Regions from separate parts of the Streptomyces sp. NPDC005799 genome, predicted to be linked through region 2. Evidence: riboswitches for the same ligand, from Rfam matches in the RefSeq annotation. Region 2 holds a riboswitch; each other region holds the start of a gene.
What was found. A riboswitch is a leader RNA that binds a small molecule or an ion and turns the genes downstream of it on or off. The one in region 2 is predicted to bind cobalamin.
Positions count from the first base shown of each region.

Region 1: linked by a shared signal. The riboswitch ahead of ABZ453_RS25740 (ribonucleoside-diphosphate reductase subunit alpha) and the one ahead of ABZ453_RS28595 (HoxN/HupN/NixA family nickel/cobalt transporter) in region 2 are both predicted to bind cobalamin.
Region 3: linked by a shared signal. The riboswitch ahead of ABZ453_RS33415 (CbtB-domain containing protein) and the one ahead of ABZ453_RS28595 (HoxN/HupN/NixA family nickel/cobalt transporter) in region 2 are both predicted to bind cobalamin.

Region 1 covers NZ_JBEXXQ010000027.1:38,883-46,428, reverse strand. The annotation lists gene ABZ453_RS25760 (GntR family transcriptional regulator) at 104-868, shown strand; gene ABZ453_RS25755 (DUF3311 domain-containing protein) at 1,026-1,280, shown strand; gene mctP (monocarboxylate uptake permease MctP) at 1,277-2,905, shown strand; gene ABZ453_RS25745 (GNAT family N-acetyltransferase) at 2,991-3,491, shown strand; cobalamin riboswitch at 3,547-3,678, shown strand; gene ABZ453_RS25740 (ribonucleoside-diphosphate reductase subunit alpha) at 3,799-6,180, shown strand; gene ABZ453_RS25735 (ribonucleotide-diphosphate reductase subunit beta) at 6,180-7,190, shown strand; gene ABZ453_RS25730 (nucleotidyltransferase family protein) at 7,218-7,546, shown strand, end outside.
Region 2 covers NZ_JBEXXQ010000032.1:3,919-11,464, reverse strand. The annotation lists gene ABZ453_RS28620 (DUF6479 family protein) at 1-55, shown strand, start outside; gene ABZ453_RS28615 (DUF6445 family protein) at 78-764, opposite strand; gene ABZ453_RS28610 (DUF4142 domain-containing protein) at 1,030-1,782, shown strand; gene ABZ453_RS28605 (LAETG motif-containing sortase-dependent surface protein) at 2,096-3,031, shown strand; gene ABZ453_RS28600 (metalloregulator ArsR/SmtB family transcription factor) at 3,143-3,502, opposite strand; cobalamin riboswitch at 3,583-3,772, shown strand; gene ABZ453_RS28595 (HoxN/HupN/NixA family nickel/cobalt transporter) at 3,798-4,880, shown strand; gene ABZ453_RS28590 (nucleoside hydrolase) at 4,911-5,876, opposite strand; gene thrS (threonine--tRNA ligase) at 6,113-7,348, opposite strand.
Region 3 covers NZ_JBEXXQ010000040.1:44,011-51,556, forward strand. The annotation lists gene ABZ453_RS33400 (SpoIIE family protein phosphatase) at 1-136, opposite strand, end outside; gene ABZ453_RS33405 (histidine phosphatase family protein) at 254-832, shown strand; gene ABZ453_RS33410 (CbtA family protein) at 899-1,657, opposite strand; gene ABZ453_RS33415 (CbtB-domain containing protein) at 1,680-1,901, opposite strand; cobalamin riboswitch at 1,938-2,082, opposite strand; gene ABZ453_RS33420 (phosphatidylglycerol lysyltransferase domain-containing protein) at 2,157-3,953, opposite strand; partial or broken gene ABZ453_RS33425 (ester cyclase) at 4,163-4,570, shown strand; gene ABZ453_RS33430 (LuxR C-terminal-related transcriptional regulator) at 4,738-5,715, shown strand; gene ABZ453_RS33435 (RNA polymerase sigma factor) at 5,967-6,551, shown strand; gene ABZ453_RS33440 (hypothetical protein) at 6,548-7,099, shown strand; gene ABZ453_RS33445 (tetratricopeptide repeat protein) at 7,206-7,546, opposite strand, start outside.

The sequences.
Region 1 (7,546 bases), on a different contig from region 2:
GTCCGCTAGACCACTTGGCTCTGTGGACTAGACCAAACCAGGTGGCGACGGTATACAGAGGGGATCACGACGTGACCCGCGTCCGGAGCCGGGAAGGCAGACCATGAGTACCGACGTCAGCAGTGCGGAGAACGAGGGCGGGGCAGGCGTCCGTATCGCGCGCGTGCCCAAGTACTACCGCCTGAAGAAGCACCTGCTGGACATGACGGAGACACAGTCGCCCGGCACACCGGTACCGCCCGAGCGCACCCTCGCCGCGGAGTTCGACACCTCCCGCACCACGGTGCGGCAGGCGCTGCAGGAACTGGTCGTCGAGGGGCGCCTGGAACGCATCCAGGGCAAGGGCACCTTCGTCGCCAAGCCGAAGGTCTCGCAGGCGCTGCAACTGACCTCCTACACCGAGGACATGCGCGCCCAGGGCCTGGAGCCGACCTCGCAGCTGCTGGACATCGGCTACATCACCGCCGACGACCGGCTCGCCGGGCTCCTCGACATCACGGCCGGCGGCCGGGTGCTGCGCATCGAGCGGCTGCGCATGGCCAACGGCGAGCCGATGGCCATCGAGACCACCCACCTCAGCGCCAAGCGCTTCCCGGCCCTGCGCCGGTCCCTCGTCAAGTACACGTCTCTGTACACGGCGTTGGCCGAGGTGTACGACGTCCACCTCGCCGAGGCCGAGGAGACCATCGAGACCTCGCTGGCCACCCCGCGCGAGGCCGGCCTGCTCGGCACCGACGTGGGCCTGCCGATGCTGATGCTCTCCCGCCACTCCCTGGACCGGGACGGACAGCCGGTGGAGTGGGTGCGGTCGGTGTACCGGGGGGACAGGTACAAGTTCGTGGCGCGGCTGAAGAGGCCCGTCGACTGAGGGGAAGCGGGCGGGGGTTCCACCCCCGCCGCGGGTCTTCACGGAATCGACATACCGATATCCCGACGCGGTCTTCCACTGCCGTGACACCGTGACCTACATTGCCTGCGCGTTGCACATGTGATCACAGGCGAACGTGAGGGGACGGAGCCGCCGTATGTCCGAAGTACCCGAAGTGAGACCACCGGTGGTGACCCCGGTCCGCGTGATCATCGCCGTCTGCCTGCTCGCGCCCTTCGTGGCGATGCTGTGGGTCGGTTCCTACGCCAAGACAGACCCGGAGTTCATCGGCATCCCGTTCTTCTACTGGTACCAGATGCTGTGGGTGCTGGTCTCCACCGCGTTGACCATGACCGCGTACAAGCTGTGGCAGCGTGACCAGCGCGCCCGCAAGGGGGGTGCGGGCAAGTGAAGGACGGTGTGAACGGCGTCGCGCTCGGCGTCTTCATCTTCTTCTTCCTGGCCGTCACGGCCATGGGCTTCCTCGCCGCTCGCTGGCGCAAGGCCGAGAACGAGCACAGCCTCGACGAATGGGGCCTGGGCGGACGGTCGTTCGGCACCTGGGTCACCTGGTTCCTGCTCGGCGGCGACCTGTACACGGCGTACACCTTCGTCGCCGTTCCGGCGGCGATCTACGCGGCGGGCGCGGCCGGCTTCTTCGCCGTGCCGTACACGATCCTGGTCTACCCGCTGATCTTCACGTTCCTGCCGCGCCTGTGGTCGGTCTCGCACAAGCACGGGTACGTGACGACCTCCGACTTCGTGCGTGGACGCTTCGGCTCCAAGGGCCTGTCGCTGGCGGTGGCGCTGACCGGCATCCTCGCGACGATGCCGTACATCGCGCTCCAACTCGTCGGCATCCAGGCCGTGCTGGACGTCATGGGCGTGGGCGGCGGTGAGAACACCAACTGGTTCGTGAAGGACCTCCCGCTCCTGATCGCCTTCGGTGTGCTCGCGGCCTACACCTACTCCTCCGGCCTTCGGGCCCCCGCCCTGATCGCGTTCGTGAAGGACACGCTGATCTACATCGTCATCGCCGTGGCGATCATCTACATCCCCATCAAGCTGGGCGGCTTCGACGACATCTTCGCCAAGGCGGGCGACGCCTTCGCCCAGACCAACCCGGCGACGGGCAAGCCGCGCGGCGCCCTGGCACCAGCCGAGCCCGCCCAATGGACGTACGCCACCCTGGCGTTGGGCTCGGCGCTCGCGCTCTTCATGTACCCGCACTCGATCACCGCGACGCTCTCCTCCAAGAGCCGTGAGGTGATCCGCCGCAACACCACGATCCTGCCGCTGTACTCGCTGATGCTCGGCCTGCTCGCGCTGCTGGGCTTCATGGCCATCGCGGCGGGGGTCAAGGTCACCAACGGCCAGCTGGCGATCCCGCAGCTCTTCGAGAACATGTTCCCGAGCTGGTTCGCCGGGGTGGCCTTCGCGGCGATCGGCATCGGCGCGCTGGTCCCGGCGGCCATCATGTCCATCGCGGCCGCGAACCTCTTCACCCGCAACATCTACAGGGACTTCATCAAGCCGGACGCCACGCCGAAGCAGGAGGCCCAGGTCTCCAAGATCGTGTCGCTGCTGGTGAAGGTCGGCGCACTGGTCTTCGTCCTCACCATGGACAAGACGGTCGCCATCAACTTCCAGCTGCTGGGCGGCATCTGGATCCTGCAGACCTTCCCGTCCCTGGTCGGCGGCCTCTTCACCCGCTGGTTCCACCGCTGGGCCCTGCTCGCCGGCTGGGCGGTCGGCATGATCTACGGCACGGTCGCGGCGTACGGCGTCGCCTCCCCCACCCAGAAGCACTTCGGCGGCTCGTCGAAGGAGATCCCGGGCATCGGGGAGATCGGCTACATCGGCCTCACCGCCTTCGTCCTGAACGTGGCGGTGACGGTGATCCTGACCTTCGCCCTGAAGGCCTTCAAGGCCCCGGAGGGCATCGACGAAACCAGCCCGGAGGACTACACGGCGGACGCGGGAGACCCGGGGGTGGAGGTGGAACTGCCGCCGGCGACGGCGGGGACCTCGCACTGACCGCTGAGGCGGACACGGCACGACCGGCGGGCCGTCGGAGGAATCCGGCGGCCCGTTGTCGTACCCGTCCGGCACACTCGGGCCCATGGACATCCTGATCAGGCCGGTGGAACCCGGCGAGTACGGCACCCTCGGCGAGATCACCGCCGGGGCCTACGTGCAGGACGGCCTGCTGGCGTTCGGCGAGAGCGACTGGTACCTGGAGGAGCTGCGGGACGTCGCCAAGCGGGCGTCGGCCGCCGACGTGCTGGTGGCCGTCCGCGACGGCAGCCTCCTCGGCGGCGTCACCTTCGTCCCCGCGGGCGGCCCGATGGCCGACCTCGCCCGCCCCTCAGAGGCCGAGATCCGCATGCTGGCCGTGGCCGACGCGGCTCGTGGCCAGGGCGCCGGGGAGGCCCTCGTCCGGGCCTGCGTCGACCGCGCGCGTGCCTTGGAGTGCACCGGCGTGGTGCTGTCCACCCAGCAGAAGATGCGCGCCGCGCACCGCATCTACGAGCGCCTGGGTTTCCGCCGAGCACCCGGCCGCGACTGGCACCCGCTCCCCGGTGACGCCTTCACGCTCCTCACCTACGAGTTGACGCTCTGACACGCTTCGAAGTCGCCGCGACACAACATATGGGGGCGCTGTTCTCGCCCGGCACAAGATGTATGCTCATGCTCGCTGTCGTCGCAGGGGAATCCGGTGCGAATCCGGAACTGTCCCGCAACGGTGAACCCGCGCACACCCGTGCGCGGAATCAGTCCGAGGACCTGCCGACAGCGCACCCGGCCACACCGGCCCGGGTGCCCTGACGTCCGGGCCTCGTGGAATGGGCCGGTGGACGCGATGCGCCGTGCGCTCGTGTGCTGCCCCCTGCCCGCAAGGCCCCGTGCCGAGCGAGGGAGAGCCCCACGTGACCATCGCGCCGCCAGCCGATCCGGCTTCAGCGACCGACCCGGCTTCAGCGACCGAGCCGGAAGCCGCCGGACACGGTGCCGCACTGCTGCGCACCCTGACCGAGCTGACCGCCGACCTGCCCGACGCCGACCCCGGCCGGGTCGCCGCCGCCGCACTGCGCGGCCGGTCCGCGCGGGCGGACGGGGCGGAACTGCGCGAGCTCGCCACGGAGGCGGCGGCCGGCCTCATCTCCGAGGACCCGGCGTACAGCAGGCTGGCCGCCCGGCTCCTCACCCTGAGCGTCGCCGCCGAGGCCGCCTCGCAGGGCGTCACGTCCTTCACCGAGTCCGTCGCCGTCGGCCATCGCGAAGGGCTCATCGCCGACCGCACCGCGGAGTTCGTACGGCTGCACGCCGACCGCCTCGACGCGCTGATCGACCCCGCGGCCGACGACCGCTTCGGCTACTTCGGCCTGCGCACCCTCTACAGCCGTTACCTCCTGCGCCACCCGATCACCCGCAAGGTCATCGAAACACCGCAGCACTTCATGCTCCGCGTGGCGAGCGGTCTCGCGGACGACACCGCGCTCGGTCCGGAGACAGGCGCCCGTGCCGTGGACGAAGTGGCCTCCCTCTACGGCCTGATGAGCCGTCTCGACTACCTGCCCTCCTCCCCCACGCTCTTCAACTCCGGCACCCGGCACCCCCAGATGTCGTCCTGCTACCTCCTCGACTCCCCGAAGGACGAGCTGGACTCCATCTACGACCGCTACCACCAGGTCGCCCGTCTCTCCAAGCACGCCGGCGGCATCGGCATCGCCTACTCCCGCGTCCGCGCCCGCGGTTCGCTGATCCGCGGCACCAACGGCCACTCCAACGGCATCGTCCCGTTCCTGAAGACGCTGGACGCGAGCGTCGCCGCCGTGAACCAAGGTGGCCGGCGCAAGGGCGCCGCGGCCGTCTACCTGGAGACCTGGCACTCCGACATCGAGGAGTTCCTGGAGCTGCGCGACAACACCGGTGAGGACGCCCGCCGTACGCACAACCTGAACCTGGCGCACTGGATCCCGGACGAGTTCATGCGCCGGGTCGACGCCGACGAGCGGTGGTCGCTGTTCTCCCCGGCGGACGTGCCCGAACTCGTGGACCTGTGGGGCGAGGAGTTCGACGCGGCGTATCGGCAGGCGGAGGCGGCGGGGCTCGCCCTCAGGACGCTCCCGGCACGCGAGCTGTACGGCCGGATGATGCGCACCCTCGCGCAGACCGGGAACGGCTGGATGACCTTCAAGGACGCCGCCAACCGCACCGCCAACCAGACGGCGACCCCCGGTCATGTCGTCCACTCCTCCAACCTCTGCACGGAGATCCTGGAGGTCACCGACGACGGTGAGACGGCGGTGTGCAACCTCGGCTCGGTCAACCTGGGCGCCTTCGTGGCCGGCGACGGCCTCGACTGGGAGCGGCTGGACGAGACCGTGCGCACGGCCGTCACCTTCCTCGACCGTGTCGTCGACATCAACTTCTACCCGACCGAGCAGGCGGGCCGCTCCAACGCCAAGTGGCGTCCCGTGGGCCTGGGCGCGATGGGCCTGCAGGACGTCTTCTTCAAGCTGCGGCTGCCCTTCGACTCGCCGGAGGCCAAGGCCCTGTCCACCCGGATCGCCGAGCGCGTCATGCTCGCCGCGTACGAGGCCTCCGCGGACCTCGCCGAGCGGAGCGGCCCGCTGCCCGCCTGGGAGAAGACCAGGACCGCCCGGGGCGTGCTGCACCCCGACCACTACGACGTCGACCTCGTCTGGCCGGAGCGGTGGGCGGCGCTGCGCGCGCGGATCGCGGCGACCGGCCTGCGCAACAGCCTCCTCCTCGCCATCGCGCCGACCGCGACCATCGCCTCCATCGCCGGTGTGTACGAGTGCGTCGAGCCGCAGGTGTCCAACCTGTTCAAGCGCGAGACGCTGTCCGGCGAGTTCCTCCAGGTCAACTCCTACCTGGTACGGGAGCTGAAGGACCTCGGCGTCTGGGACGCCCGCACCCGGGAGGCCCTGCGCGAGGCGGGCGGCTCGGTGCAGGACTTCGTGTGGATCCCCGAGGACGTACGGCGCCTGTACCGCACGGCGTGGGAGATCCCGCAGCGCGGCCTGATCGACATGGCGGCGGCCCGTACGCCGTACCTCGACCAGTCCCAGTCCCTGAACCTCTTCCTGGAGACGCCGACCATCGGCAAGCTCTCCTCGATGTACGCGTACGCCTGGAAGCAGGGCCTGAAGACGACGTACTACCTCCGCTCCCGCCCGGCGACCCGCATCGCCCGCGCGGCACGGGCGACCGTGCCCGTACCGACGGCGGACGCCGTCGCCTGCTCCCTGGAAAACCCCGAGTCCTGCGAGGCCTGCCAGTAATGCCCAGCAACCAGAACCTGCTCGATCCCGGCTTCGAGCTGACTCTGCGTCCCATGCGCTACCCGGACTTCTACGAGCGCTACCGGGACGCCATCAAGAACACCTGGACCGTGGAGGAGGTCGACCTCCACTCGGACGTGGCCGACCTGGCGAAGCTGTCCCCGATGGAGCAGCACCTGATCGGCCGGCTGGTCGCCTTCTTCGCCACGGGCGACTCGATCGTGGCGAACAACCTGGTGCTCACGCTCTACAAGCACATCAACTCCCCGGAAGCACGGCTGTATTTGTCGCGCCAGCTGTTCGAGGAGGCCGTCCACGTCCAGTTCTACCTGACGCTGCTGGACACCTATCTCCCCGATCCGGAGGACCGGGCGGCCGCCTTCGACGCCGTCGAGAGCATCCCCTCCATCCGTGAGAAGGCGGAGTTCTGCTTCCGGTGGATGGACTCGGTGGAGAACCTGGACCGGCTGGAGTCCCAGGCCGACCGCCGTCGGTTCCTGCTCAATCTGATCTGCTTCGCCGCGTGCATCGAGGGCCTGTTCTTCTACGGCGCCTTCGCGTACGTGTACTGGTTCCGCAGCCGGGGTCTGCTGCACGGTCTCGCCACCGGCACCAACTGGGTGTTCCGCGACGAGACGATGCACATGTCCTTCGCCTTCGACGTGGTCGACACCGTGCGCAAGGAGGAGCCGGAGCTCTTCGACGACCGGCTGCGGGAGCAGGTGACGGACATGCTGAAGGAAGCCGTGGAGGCGGAGCTGCAGTTCGCCCGCGACCTGTGCGGCGAGGGGCTGCCGGGGATGAACACCGAGTCGATGCGGCAGTACCTGGAGTGCGTCGCCGATCAGCGCCTCACCCGCCTCGGCTTCGCTCCCGTGTACGGCTCCGAGAACCCCTTCTCCTTCATGGAACTGCAGGGCGTCCAGGAACTGACCAACTTCTTCGAACGCCGCCCCTCGGCCTACCAGGTGGCGGTGGAGGGCACGGTCGCCCTGGACGAGGACTTCTGACGGATCCGGTTGTGGTAAGCCGGGGGCGTGATCGGCCGGCTTCCTCTCGATGAGCAACTCGACGCCCTGCGCGCGGCGTTGTCCCGCAACGACGTGCTGACGGAGGTGCTCGCGCGGACCGCGACACTCGGCCTGCCCGGGTGGTACCTGACGGCCGGGTGTCTGTTCCAGACGGTGTGGAACGTCGTCACGGACCGGCCGCCGGCCCATGGCATCAAGGACTACGACGTCTTCTACTTCGACGACCGTGATCTGTCCTGGGAGGCCGAGGACGCCGTGATCAAGGCCGGCCGGGAGGTCTTCGCCGGCCTCCCGGCCGAGGTCGAGATCCGCAACGAGGCGCGGGTGCACCTGTG
Region 2 (7,546 bases):
CTGGATGCCCGGCTCCAGCGGCTCCTTCGGCAGCGGCGGCCTGGGCGTGCGCTAGCCCCGCGGCGGGAGCCGCCGGCTCAGGCCATCCAGAAGAAGACGGCCGTCATCCGCTTGTCCTCCAGCGTGCTGCCGGAGTAGCCGGTCGCGCTGTGCACCAGGTTGGCGTGGTACAGCAGCAGCCGGTTGTACTTGTGCGGGACCCGTACGTCCTCCTCGAAGTGGTCCCCGGGCACGAACCGGGTGCCGAGCGCCTCGACGAGGTTGTTGTGCGGCGCCTGGACGATGTTGCCGCCGAGCCGTCCGCCGGGCAGCGACTGGCGGTAGAAGGCGGTGCCGCAGTCCTTGCCGACGCCGGGGTTGAGATACAGCACGGCCGCGTACCGGCACAGCGCCCGTGAGTCGGTGTGCGGCCGCGGCTCGCTCTCGCCCTCGCCGACGACCTGGACGCAGTTGTGGTTGAGCGTGCCGCCGCCGGGCGCCCGCTGCACCCACAGGTCCCTCGCCCCGGTCGCCTTCCTCACCAGGCGCTCGACGCGGGCGAGTTCGTCCGGCTCCAGGCCCGGCATGGTGCGCAGGCCCGGCCAGGTCTCCGAGGTGTACGGGTAGCCCTTGACCCAGTCGTCCTTCGCCAGACAGCGCTCCCGTACGGCGTCCACGTCCGGCAGGACGTCGTCGATGACCCAGTAGTCACGGCCCTTGGTGGGCTTGCGGTAGGGCAGGACGGGAAGAGCCGCGGGGACCCTGGGAGCGGGCTGTGGGGGCATGAGCCGAATCTAGGTCGGGGATTCCCCCGCGCTCTCCCGTGAACGGGTCAACATTCCGTCAACGCCTTGTCATGACCACCGAAGGACCGGACCGCCAACTCCCCGGAGACATGGCTCACATCCCCGGGTTTTTACCAAACCAAAAGGTTCCGCGCCCGGGTCGGGTCCGTATTCCACACCGTCCTACCCCGCCGCGCGACGGCGGATCCCCGACCGGGCAGGAGGCACGGTGCGCTTTTCGCGGAACGCGACGGGAACTCTCTTCGTGGGCGGTGCTCTGAGTCTGACTCTGGCCGCGCTCGCCTATCCCGCGATGCTCGGGGTGAACACCGTGTCGGCCTCAGGAACGAGAGTCATCGCTCAGACCCAGTGGGGTCCGCTGACGGAGTCGGACCGCGACTTCGTGGTCAAGGTGCGCGCGGCCGGTCTGTGGGAGTACCCCGTGGGCCAACTGGGCCTGCAGAAGGGCCAGAGCCAGGCGGTCAAGATCGCCAGCAAGCACCTGATCGACGGTCACGCGGCGCTGGACGCCAGCTGCCGCAAGATCAGCACGATGCTGAACATCACGATCCCCAACATCGCGAGCCCCCAGCAGGTTGGCTTCGTCAACACCCTCAAGGCGGACAGCGGCAAGCAGTTCGACACGGACTTCGCCAACATCCTGCGGGTGACGCACGGTTCGATCTTCAACACGATCGCGAAGATCCGCTCCACGACCAAGAACACGGTGGTGCGCGCCCTGGCCGACCAGGCCAACGCGACGGTCCTGGACCACATCACGGTCATGGAGCAGACCGGGCTGGTCAACTTCGACCAGGTGCTCTTCCAGGAGACCACCCCGCCGAAGCTGCCCGCCAAGGACCTGACCCCGCCGCCCCCGCTCGCGGGCCAGCCCCAGATCGTGCTCACCCCGCCGGTGGACACCACCACCCAGCCCCCCATCCTGCCCGGCGAGTCCTCGCCCGGCACGGGCGGCGCGGGCGGCACCGCGGCCAGCCCCAGCCCGACGGTGGGATAGCCCCCACGGGAACGGTCGTACGACCCCTGCGGGAACGGTCGTACGGCCCCTGCGGGACAGGAGGTTCGGGTGGCCGAACAGAAGCGGATCCGCCCGTTCCTACTGTGGCGTAATCGTGATGGCTGGTTGAACTTCCGGCGCGTCACCGCAGGTTGACAGCGTTCGGCCGGGAGATCCACCATGTGAGCACACTGAGGCGCATGTGACCAATGGGCCCGGTGTTTTCACAGACCATTCTCCCCGGCACGGCCGGCCGCCGCATGCTTTCCCGCGCCGCCGTGCCCGGGTCAGGCACGCCAAGATGGGGATCCGCATGACCATAGCGAGACGTGTCACCGTGCGCCGCCTCATGGGGACGGGCGCCGCGTCGCTCGCCCTGTGCGCCGCAACCGTCGCCGCCGCCTCCGGCGCCTGGGCCCACGGCGGAACTCCGGGCGGTGACGGCTGGAAGGCCGGCGGCTCCTACAAGCCCGGCACGGGTGCCGGCACCAAGACGGAGGCCGACCGCTGCCAGTTCTCGCTGGACGGCACGGACTTCTACGACTCGGTGAAGGTCGACGACCAGACGCTGAAGCCCACCGACGACGGCAAGGTCCACATCAAGGTCCGTACCGCCGGTGACGCCTCCACCTGCACCGCCTCGCTCGCCTCCTACCTCGCGCACGGCGCGACCTTCGCGACCTCGGGGCAGCAGGTCTTCGTCGACTTCGACACCGTGACGGTGAAGCCCGGGCAGACCGACTCGCTGGACATCGCGGTGCCGGACGCGGGCTGCTTCGCGCAGATCGACCTCTACCGCGGCGCCACCAAGTTCGACGGCAAGCTGGACGCCAAGGACGGGTTCCAGCACGGCGACCTGCCGGCCGGCCCGGACCACGCGGTCATCAAGGACAAGCTGATCGCGTCCTGGAACGGCGGTACGAAGGACTGCACGACCACCGAGTCGCAGCCCCCGAGCACCCCGCCGGCCTCCACCCCGGCCTCCACGCCGCCGTCGACGCCCCCGGCGTCCGAGAGCGCCACCCCGACGCCGAGTGCCTCCGAGTCGACGCCGTCCTCGACCGACACCCCGGTCGCCTCCGCGTCCACCACCGTCCCGGCGGCCACGCCGAACGGCGGTGGCGGCGGCCTCGCCGAGACCGGCGGCGGCAGCAACTCCGGCCTGATCGCCGGCGGCGCGGCGGCGCTCCTCGCGGGCGGCGCGGCGATCGTCGTCGCGAGCAAGCGCCGCCGCGGCGCCCGCTCCTGAACCACCCCCGAAGACGAACGCCCCGGAGATCCCCCGCTCCGGGGCGTTCGTCGCACGCGGCACCGCGCCGTCGGCTGTCACGTGCCGTCGGCGGTCACGTGCCGTCGGCGGTCACGTGCCGTCGGCTGTGCAGTGTTTGAGGAGGAGGCGGGTGTCCTCGTCGACCACGCGGTAGCGGACGACGCGGCCCTCCTTCTCGCCGGCGACCACCCCGGCCGCCCGCAGCAGGCGCAGGGCCTGGGAGACGGCGGGGTCGTTCATGCCGGTCGCGATGGCGAGGTCGGAGACGGCGAGCGGGCCGGTGCGGTGCAGGGCGAGCAGCAGCGCGAGCCGTTTGGGATCGGCGAGCAGCGAGAAGCGGTCGGCCCAGGTGCGCACATGGGCCTCGTCACCGATGGCGGCGATGGCGTCGCACACCCGGTGGCCGTCGATGGTGCGGCGGTCCGCGCGGTCGGCCGGGACGAGATGCATGCGCACATCCTCGCAGGCGCGCCTCTGTGATCTTCGATACCTGCACAGGTACGCAGCTATGCAGGAAGGGCCGCTCCCCCCTACGGTGGGCGGGCCGTGGTGTTCGGGAAGTCGGTGCGATACCGACGCGGCCCTCGCCACTGTGATCGGGAAGTCACCGGTCCACGTCCCGCAGGGGACAGCCACTGGCCGTTTCACCACGGCCGGGAAGGCGGACCGGGGACGCACGACCCGTCAGCCAGGAGACCGGCCACGGCATCTCACGAAGTGATCCACGAGGTGCTGGAGCGTGAACATGGCCGACGCCGCTTCTTTCCGCTGGCGGCGCGAGGACACCGTCAAGACCGTGGGGCTGGTGGCGGTGATCGCCGCCCTCCATGTCGCCGCCTTCGGGATCCTCTTCCTCCTCGTCGTCCCCGGCCACTACGAGGTCGGCTCCAAGGCCTTCGGCATCGGCCTCGGCGTCACCGCCTACACGCTGGGCGTGCGGCACGCCTTCGACGCCGACCACATCGCCGCGATCGACAACACCACCCGCAAGCTGATGGCCGACGGCAAACGGCCGGTGTCGGTGGGCTTCTGGTTCGCGCTGGGGCACTCCAGCGTGGTCGTGGTGCTGGCCGCCATGATCGCGGGCGGCACGGCGCTCGCCGGCAAGGTCATGAACGAGAACTCAAGCACCCACAAGGTGCTGGGCTTCCTCGGTACGACGATCTCGGGCACGTTCCTCTACATCATCGCCGCGCTCAACCTGGTGGCCCTGATGGGCATCCTGAAGGTCTTCAAGGCGATGCGGGCGGGGACGTACGACGAGTCGGAGCTCGAGGCGCACCTGGATTCCCGGGGCTTCATGAACCGGATCCTCGGCCGCCTCACCAGGTCGATCACCCGCCCGGGCCAGATGTACCCCCTGGGCTTCCTCTTCGGGCTCGGCTTCGACACCGCGACCGAGGTCACGCTGATGGTGATGGCGGGCTCCGGCGCGGCGGCGGGGCTGCCCTGGTACGCGGTCCTGTGCCTGCCGCTGCTCTTCGCGGCCGGGATGAGCCTGTTCGACACGCTGGACGGCACGTTCATGAACTTCGCCTACCAGTGGGCCTTCTCCAACCCGGTCCGCAAGGTCTTCTACAACCTGACCATCACCGGTCTGTCCATCGCCGTGGCCTTCTTCATCGGCACGATCGAGCTGGTGGGCGTCCTGCACGAGAAGTTCGACCTGACCGACTCGGTCACGGGCTGGATCGCCGACCTCGACCTGGACAACGTCGGCTACGTCATCGTCGGCCTGTTCGTGGTGGTGTGGGCGGCTGCGCTGACCTACTGGCGGCTGGCGAAGGTGGAACAGAAGTGGTCGGTGCGGACGGCGGAAACCCCGTGACCCGCACCGCCCTTGCCGGCCGGCACGCCGTCACTGCCTCTCGACCGCCGACAGCCACAGCTTGACGAAGCGGGACACATCCACGTCCAGGGCGACGTCGACCAGGGGCTGTTCGCGGGCGCCCTCGTGGATCTCGGACTCGCCGGGGCGGGCGCGGCGGTCGACGATCGTCTGACCCCGGGTGGGTCCGGGAGCGAGGGAGACCTCGACGGGGAGCAGGCTGGTGGTGATGCCGGCCGGGTCGGCCACGGAGCAGACCGCGCCCGCGTCACCGAGCCCGCCGGCGATCTCGTCGCTGTCCGGGTCCGGCGAGGACGGGCGGTGGGCGAGGAGTTCACCGGCGAGACGGGTGCCGGGCTCCGCGCTCGCCCGCAGCCGTCTTACGTCCGCGCCCGGCACCACGACCCGCTGGAAGACGTCGAGGCCGTACATCGTGATCGGCACGCCGGCGGTGAGCAGGACGGCGGCGGCCTCCGGGTCGTGCCAGACGTTGAACTCGGCGACCGCCGTGGCGTTCCCGGTCGCGACCGCGCCGCCCATGAAGACGATGCGCTCGATGTTGCGGACCACGTCCGGGTGCGTCCGCAGCAGCAGCGCGATGTTGGTCAGGGGCGCCGTCGGGACCAGCGTCACCGGGCGTGGCGAGGCGAGGATCTCGCGGCGCAGCAGCGTCACGGCGTCCACGTCGGCCGGGGCGCGGGTCGGCGCGGGCAGGCCGATGTCGCCCATGCCGTCCACCCCGTGCACATGCCGTGCCGTGCGCACCGCCTCGATCAACGGCCGCTCGGCGCCCCGTCCCACGGGGATCTCCGGGGCACCGGCCTGCTCCAGCACGGTGAGGGTGTTGCGCACCACGCCGTCCACGTCCGTGTTCCCGGCGACACAGGTCACCGCCCGCAGATCGATCCCCGGGTGCCGCACCGCGAACAGCAGGGCGAGGGCGTCGTCGACACCGGTGTCACAGTCGATGATCACCGGAACGGGCTGACCGGTCACAGCGGACTCCCTCTTCGCCACACCATCAGGACGAGACCGACCTTAAGCCCTGCGCACACCCCCCCAACGTGATGCCGCCGGCGGCGAGGATCGCCGCCTTCAACCCCTGGAGCCCCACGGCCCGCTCCGCGCCCGTGGGCGTCCGCATCGCCAGGACGGTTCGTGGTGGAGGGCGTGCTGCCCGGCGAGTTGGCCACCCGCCGAGCGGCAGACCGGCGGTGGTGGCTCGCTCGCGGCTATGCGGGCGCCCACAAGGCGGCGCTCCTGGCGGCCACCTGGGCGTCGATCCGGCGCACTAGTTCCTCCGCCGGGAGGGCTCCGGGGCGGGTTCCGTCGCGGAGGCGCGGGGCTGCCAGGCCCTCGGTTGCCTCTTGTTCGCCGATCACCGCCTGGTAGGGGACCAGACGGGCGGCCCGGACGCGGGCGCCGAGGGAGCCGTGCTCGGGGCCGACGAGCTCTGCCCGCAGACCACGGGCGACGGCCCTGGTCAGGAGGGCCTGCGCCGGCGGGCGCTGCCGCTCGGACACCGGAAGCACCACCAGTTGGACGGGGGTGAGCCAGGCGGGGAAGGCGCCGCCGTGCTGTTCGACGAGGTGCGCGACCGCCCGCTCCATGCTGCCGATGACGCTGCGGTGCACCATGACCGGCCGGTGCCGCGCCCCGTCCGCGCCGATGTAGTGCAGGTCGAAGCGTTCGGGCTGGTGGAAGTCGATCTGCACGGTGGACAGGGTCGACTCGCGCCCGGCCGGGTCGGTGATCTGCACGTCGATCTTGGGGCCGTAGAAGGCGGCCTCGCCCTCGACCGCGTCGTAGGCGACGCCGGCGCCTCCCAGCACCTCGCGGAGCAGGGCGGTGGCCCGTTCCCAAAGGGCCGGGTCCGCGACGTACTTGCCGCCCTCGCCGGGGAGGGAGAGCCGGTAACGGGCGGCTCGGATGCCCAGGTCCGCGTAGGCCCGCCCGATCAACTCCAGGGCCCCGCGCGCCTCTTCCACCGCCTGCTGAAGGGTGCAGAAGACATGGGCGTCGTTGAGCTGGATGGACCGCACCCGGGTCAGCCCGCCGAGCACCCCGGACGGCTCGGAGCGGTACATGCCGCCCAGCTCGGCGATGCGCAAGGGAAGTTCGCGGTAGCTGTGGGACCGGGAGCGGTAGATCAGGGCGTGGTGGGGACACAGGCTCGGGCGCAGCACGACCTCCCCGCCACCCAGCCGCATCGGCGGGAACATGTCGTCGCCGTAGTGCGCCCAGTGCCCGGAGATCTCGTACAGCTCGCGTTTGCCGAGCACCGGCGAGTACACGTGCCGGTACCCGGCCGCCCGCTCCAGCCCCCGCACGTACTCCTCCAGCACGTGCCGCACGGTCGCGCCGTCGGGCAGCCAGTACGGCAGCCCCGCGCCCATCAGCGGATCGGTGTCGAACAACGCCAGTTCACGGCCGAGACGTCGGTGGTCGTGCATGGTCCTCCTCCTCACTCGGGAGGGACGGGCGACCCGGGCGACGCATGACGAAGCCCCGGGGCACTCGCCCCGGGGCTTCGGACATCCAGTCCGGTGTTCAGCGCGCCGGGACGTTCTCCGGCGTCGTCGTGGAAAAGGCTTGGGCGCGCTGCATGGCGGTGACCGTAGCGCGAGGACGGCCGGGGCCGCGAGGGATTAACGCTCCTCGTAACC
Region 3 (7,546 bases), on a different contig from region 2:
CGTCCAGACGCAGCAGCGGCCGGTCCGGGGCGAGCAGGTAGAGGGCTCCGATGGACGCGCCGGTACGGCGGACCGTCTCCGCGAACGCGGCATCCAGTGGGCCGGTGTCCGTACGCGGATCATCCGGACCGGTCAAAACCCTTCGCCGCCCATCTCCATCCTCACCGTCTGCCCATAACAACCGTTTTTTCACCCTTTACAGGTCATATGCGGCTGTTGGCCGGGTCAGGTTCTGCATGATCGTATGTCTCGCGTGACCAGTCGTGTGACCCTCATTTCGCCTGCTCTGGGCCCGTCGATGCGCCAGGCGCGCTTCGACGACGGTACGACCTCGCTCGACGACGACGGCGCGGCGCGGGCCCGCACGGCAGCCGGAACCACGCGCCCGGCCGTTCGCGTCGTCACCTCTCCCAGCGTGCGCTGCCGGGAGACCGCCACGGCACTCGGGCTGAGTACGGATGCGTCGCCGGACGAGCTCACGGGCCTGCGCGTGGGCCGCTGGCAGGGGCTCACCCTCGACGAGGTGAGCCGGTCCGAGCCGGAGGCGGTCGCGCTGTGGCTCGGCGACCCGGACTCCGCGCCTCACGGCGGAGAGTCGGTGCGGGACCTGTGCCTGCGGATCGGGCGGTGGCTGGACACGGCGTCACGCACGGACGGCCACACGATTGCCGTGGTGGAGCCCGACGTCGTACGGGCCGTGGCGGTGCACGTGTTGGGGGCGCCTGCGCGGGCCTTCTGGCGCGCGGACGTTCCTCCCCTGACGGCGACCGAGATCACCGGACGGTCCGAACGCTGGAACCTTCGGCTCGGGCACCCGCTTCAGTCGACCTGATCCCGCTGACGGAGGGCCCCCGGAGGGTGGTGCATTCCGTGGGCCCTCGCGCCTGCGGCGGGTCGGTCAGTTGGGCGCGGCCACCGGCCGTCGGCCCGCGGCGGCGCCCGTCACGGGCTTGGGGTTGAGCAGGCGTTCGGCCAACTCGCCGAAGAGCAGGCCGAATGCGGTCCACAGCGTGAGCTGGATGGCCAGCGCGGAGAGCCGGAAGCGCCACAGCACGGTGGCCGGGAAGTCCTTCGGCACCTCGTTGACTACGGGCAGGAACGCGTAGGCGAGCCCGATCACGAGAGCGAAGGCGGCCACCGCGATCATGGTCGCCCACCAGGTGCCCAGGCGGGGCGCGAGGCGCTTGCCCAGGATGGTCATGGCGATCGCGATCAGGACGCTGAGCAGCATCATCAGGAAGTACAGGGCGGTCCGTCTGCCGATGGTGTCGGGGTTGCCGACGGCGGGCGGGTTGGCCGGGTACTTCAGGAACGGTACGACGTAGACGGCGAGGAGTGCGCTGCCGGACAGCAGCAGCGCGGTCGCCCGCGGACCGAAGCGGCCCATCCGGCCGAGCGCGAAGCAGTAGGCCAGGGCGGCGATGCCGCCGAACGCGACGCCGTAGATCAGGACGCCGGTGGCCAGGCCGGCGGTGGACTGCAGGGAGCGGGAGACGATCACCATCTCGTGCTCGTGGGAGTGGGCGTCCTCGAAACCGATCGCCTTGTCGACGTTCGGTTCACCGAGGAAGTAGGCGACGACCAGGGCGAGCACGCCGGCGGCGAGGCCGGCGAGCATGCCCCTTACGAGCAGGTTCCGTACGGTTGCGGAGTTCATGAGGGTGTCGGTGTCCCTCGCGTCAGTGGCAGGGGAAGCCGAGCAGATGACGGGCGTCGTGGACCCACTCGTGGACGTCCGAGCCGGAGACGACGGAGGTGGCGCCCTGCTCGGCGCCGACGAAGTACAGCAGGACCAGCATCAGGATGCCGAAGAAGACCGCCCACGGGACGATCGCGCCGATCGGCAGCTTGGCGGGGAGAGCGGGGGTGGTGGCGGTCGGCTGGGCGACATGCTGCGCCATGGCAGGGCCTCCTCTGGGAGTTCGCGTCCCATCTCGGTGGTGCACAGGACGACGGCTACGGGTCTGACTCGCCGCCGCCTCCTGGGAGGCGGGGGCACACAGTGGCGCGACCGTTCCGGATTCCCACCGGCTTCCGTTTTGCCGTCGTCGATATCCCGCCGACCGTACCGTGTGTCGAGGACCTGGCCAAGACCGCCCGACCTGGCGTGATTCTTCTCGCTCGCCACGACGGCGCCCACGGGGCGGGCAGTTCGTTCAGTTCTTCCAGGGCAGCGTGAGGAACCCCTCCGCGCGGGCGCTCGCCAGGCCGATGCGGGGGATGTCACTGCTGCGAGCGAAGAGCAGGTAGCGCGGTTCCCAGATGGGGCGGTACTTGGCGTTCGCGCGGTACAAGGACTCGATCTGCCACCAGCGGGAGAAGAACGTGAGGGTGGCGTGCCAGAGGCGAAGCACCGGGCCCGCGCCGAGACGGGAGCCGCGCTCGAAGACCGAGCGGAACATCGCGAAGTTCAGGGAGACGCGCTTGATGCCCAACTCGGCTCCCCTGAGGAGGAGTTCGACCACCATGAACTCCATCAGACCGTTCTCGCAGTCGCGATCACGGCGCATCAGGTCCAGGGAGAGGCCGTGCTCGCCCCAGGGGACGAAGCTCAGCAGGGCCCGGGGGACGTCGTCCGCGTCCCGGCACACCAGCATCACGCAGCGGCCGTCCGACGGATCGCCGAGGCGGCCGAGGGCCATGGAGAAGCCACGTTCGGTGGCGCCGTCGCGCCAGCGGTCGGCAGCCTCGATGAGCGTCGCCATCTCCTCGGCCGGGATGTCCTGGTGGCGGCGGATCTCGACCGTGTAACCGGCCCGGCGCACCCGGTTGTGCGCCTGCCGTACGACGCGCATGGCGCGGCCTTCGAGGGTGAAGTCGGCGATGTCGACGATCGCCTCGTCGCCGAGCTCCAGGGCGTCCAGACCGTGGCGGGCGTAGATGGTGCCCGCCTCCTCGCTCGCGCCCATCACCGCGGGCGTCCAGGCGTGTTGGCGCGCTTCGGTCAGCCACGCGTCGATCGCGCCGGGCCAGGCCTCCGGATCGCCGATCGGGTCACCGGACGCCAGGCTGACGCCGCCGACGACGCGATAGGTGATGGCCGCCTTGCCGGTCGGGGAGAAGATCGCCGCCTTGTCGCGGCGCAGGGCGAAGTAGCCGAGGGAGTCGCGGGCGCCGTGCTTGTCCAGCAGGACGTGGAGCCGATCCTCGTCCTCGGGGCCGAGCAGCCGGCGGCCGCGCGGGGAACGGAAAAGGGCGTACAGGACCAGGCAGAAGGCCGCCGCGAGCAGGATGTTGATGATGATGTCGGTCCAGCGGGGGGCGCGGACCGCGGTGACCGTGTCGGCGAGGGGGCCGACGCTGACGCCGCGCAGGAGGGCGTAGGCGGCCTCGTCGGCGAGGGTGGCGCCGGGGAGCTTGTTCGTCGCGTGGACGAGGAGAGTGCCCAGGCCGCCGGTGACCGCCAGGCCGCCCACGCCGACGGCCAGTGCCAGCTTCGGGTTGGAGGGGTCCCCCACCGCGTTGAACTCACGGCGGCTGATCAGCAGTGCGGCGACGAACAGACCGGTCAGGGCGGCGGAGAGCCAGTTGAAGGCGTGGGCGCGGTACTCGTGCTGCGTGAGCGCGAGGACGTACAGGGCGAACAGGGGGGCGGACAGGACGAGATTGACCACCCAGGCGGCCCGCTTGCGGCGGCGCATCACCAGCACGAAGAAGATCGCCAGGGCCGCCGAGACCAGGCCCGCGGTGGCCAGGTACGGCGTGAAGAACTGCCCGGAGTGATGGGCGTGCTGCCGGTGCAGATGGAGGGTGATACGGCCGTTGTTGTGCTCGTTGACCTCCTGCCGGAACGGCAGGGACATCACCGCCGCTATGTTCAGTACGGCGATCAGCCGCAGGTACCAGACGGTGGCGTCTGCGGCCCGGCGGCGCAGCCGGCTCGGCTCGGTGCCCGGTGTGCGTTTCGCGCCGGAGGGACGCGTGGGTATCGGGGCCGACAGTTGTGAGGTCATGGTGGCCGATCACCTTGGAGGCGGAGAAGGGTACGGGGACGAAGGCTGACCTTACACTTTGTAGTGTATTGCCGGAGGTCGGAAGGGGGACCGGCTCGGGTACGGAAACGGTGTGAAGCCGGGGCGGGCGGTCTTACCGATGAGCCCGGGGCGCAAAACCCCAGATTTCTGGGGTACCCCGACCTTTTCCGCGGTTGAAGACTGAGGTCATGAACACCTCGGAAACCACACTCAGCAAGAACAAGGACATCGTTCGCGCGTTCATCGACGCGCTGTTCACCAAGGGCGACCTCGGCGCGGTCGACGACTACCTCGCCGACGACTTCGTCAACCACGATCCTCCCTTCGGCGCGTCCGCCGACCGTGAGGGCATGCGCATCGCCGGCACGCTGTTCCGCGACGGCTGCCCGGACTGGCACAGCGAACCCCACCTGATGATCGCCGAAGCGGACCTGGTCGTCGAGCACTTCACCGCGACCGGCACACAGCGCGGTTCGCTGTTCGGAGTGCCGGCCCCCGCCGAGGGCCGCACCGTGACCTTGCGCGGAATCAACATCTTCAGGGTCCAGGACGGACACCTCGTCGAGCGGTGGGGCAGGCTCGACGAACTGGGCCTCCTGCGGCAACTGGGACTCACCCCGACGTGGAAGCCATGGCAGGGGCTGCGGCCGCGGCGGCGCGGCAGGAGCGCCAGGTGTCGGGCATCGTGGCCCTGTGCCGGGCCGGCCTCGACGCGGACGCCTTCCGTGCCGGCGTCCTGTCCCGCCTTCGCAGGATCGTGCCGGTGGACGCGGCGTTCTTCGCCACCGTCGACCCGCAGACGCTGCTGTTCACCTCCGCGGTGGCGGAGGACCCCCTCGGCTCCGCCACACCTCAGTTCCTCGACAACGAGTTCGGACGCCCGGACGTGAACAAGTTCGCCGTACTGGCCGAGGCCGCTGATCCGGTCTCCTCCCTGGACCGGGCCACCGGCGGACACCGCGCTGCCAGTCCGCGCTACCGCGACGTGATGGCCCCCCTCGGGCTGGGCGACGAACTGCGTGCCGCTCTGGTCGTCCGGAACCGTTGCTGGGGCGTGCTGTGCCTGCACCGCGAGAAGTCGCCCACCGGATTCAGCGCCGACGAGCTGCGCCTGCTCCACCGCCTCGTCCCGCATCTCGCCGAAGGGCTGCGCGAAGCCCTCACCGGCGGCGCCGTTGCTACGGCCCAGTCCTTTCCGTCCGCCGAAAGCACGGCGCCCGGAATTCTGGTCCTCGACAGCAGCCTCGCCCTGGTGTCGAGGAGCGCCGAGGCCGAGCAATGGCTCGCCGACTTCCCCACCCGGCTCTGGCCCAGTGCGCGTGAGCTGCCGATACCCGTCCACTCGGTCGCCGCCCACTTGTCCATCGTCGAGCAGGCAGAACCGTGGCAGTCCCCGCCGCCGTCGTCCGTACGCCTGCGCGGTCGCTCCGGACAATGGCTCTCCCTACACGCAACCTGCCTGCCCGACCCCGCCGGCCCCCGCATCGTCATCGTGATCCAGGCCGTCCCTCCGGTCGAACTCGGGTCCATGCTGCTCAGCGCCCACGGCCTCACCACGGCTCAGCTACGTGTCGCCGCCCTCATCCTCAGAGGCCGTTCCACCCGAGAGATCGTCGCCGAACTGCACATCTCCGCCAACACCGTCCAGGAACACCTCACCGCGACCTTCGACAAGTTCGGTGTCCGCAGCCGGCGGGAGCTGGTGGCGGCGGTGCTCGGCGGCAGCGAAGGGCCACGCTGACCCATACGCCAACCGTGCCCGCCCCTGGTTTCCAGCGCGTCCTTCAGCCGCAGTCCCTGAGGGACGCCGAGACCGCGTACCGCACCTTCTTCGCCCCCCTCAAGGGGACCCGCAAGGAACCAGGTCGCCACTCCGGGCCGTCTGCCCATCCGCCTCGTAACACTCATCCGCCCCTCGACAAGTAATGGGTGTAGGCCGCCGGGCGGAACGACCGCCCGGTCTGTGTTCGATGAGTCAAGAAGGGCGGTCGCGTGCACGCAGCGAGAGATCCTGCCGCGTTCGAGGAGTTCTACCGGCGCCACATAGACGGTGTGACCCGGTTCGTGGCACGGCGCATCACCGATCCACACCTGGTCGCGGACCTCACGGGCGACATCTTCCTGGCCGTCCTCGACTCGGCGGACTCCTACCGACCGGGCCGCGGCAGCGAGACGGCCTGGCTCTACGGCATCGCACGCAACGTGGTGTCCGTCGAGTGGCGGCGGGCGGCCCGCGAGTCGCAGGCCACCAGCCGCATCGCGGGGCGCCGCCTGCTGGAGCCGGACGACGTCAGCCGGCTGGAGGAGCGCATCGACGCCGAAGCGGCCGCGCGCGAACACCGTGAGGCGTTGGCCGGACTCCCGGAGGGCGAGCGGGCGGTCATCGAACTCGTCGTCGTCGACCAGCTGACCACGGGAGAAGCCGCCACGGCCCTCGGCATAGGCCCGGTCGCGGTACGCGTACGGCTGCACCGCGCCCGCAAGACGCTGCGCGCCGCCGCCAAGCGCGCCCAGCAGCCGGACGGTACATCCGGCTCGGACACCACAACACTTTCGTACCTCAGGGGAAACGCATGAACGCCATATTCGAGGACCGGCTGTTGGACGAACTCAAGCGTGAGGTGGTGCTGCGGGCGGCCACGGCCGACTCCGCGGCCACCGCGCACCGCCGCGTGGTGACCCCGCGCCGTGCCGCTTTGGCGCTGGCGGCCTGCGGCGCGGCGGTGGCCGTCGCCGTGGCCCTGCCCGGATCGGGGACCGCACCGGCCTACGCGGTCGACACGCACCCCGACGGCACCGTCACCCTGACCCTGGAGGACATCACGCTCAGCGGACCCCAACAGCGCGACCTGGTTCGGGAGTTGACCAAGGCGGGCGTGTACGCGCAGGTCAACCAAGTGCCCTCGGGCAAGCGCTGTGCGACGCCCGTGAGCGAGTTGGCCGGCAACCAGATCATCAGGGCCGACCCCGGTCCCGGCGCGCCGAAGGACACGCAGAAGTCCGAGCCGTGGCACCACACCCTGCGCCGTGGCGACACGGTACGGATCGACAACACCCCGCACGGAGCCGCCTACACCTTCCTCAAGGGCAAGGCGTCCCCCTGCGAGCTGGAACCGATCGACTGACCCCACGGGGCGATTCCGCGCAGCACGCACAAGCCGAAGCGCCAGTTGTCCCGGCCTGGTGAACAGCCAGGCCGGGACGACACCATGTCGCCGCACCGAGGCTGTGTCAGTGGCCGCCGAGGAGCTTGGCGACCTCCTGTGCCCGTGGGGAGTCGAGCGCCGTATAGAGCGTCAGGGCTTCGCGGAGGTGGGTGACTTCTCCGGCCACGTCCTCACCGGCTCGCAGCACGGCGGCCGTACCGACATGGGCGCGGGCCTGTTCTTCCTGCTCCTCGATCTCGCGTGCCACCTCGAGAGCCTGTGCGTGGGCGTCGAGGGCCTCGGCGGGGCGTCCGAGGCCGTGGAGGGCCTCGCCCAGGCCGTTGAGGGCGCCGGTCTCGCCGTAACGCTCGCCGATCCGGCGGAACAGCTCCAGGGCCTCGCGCTGATGCCCGGCCGCTTCCGCGT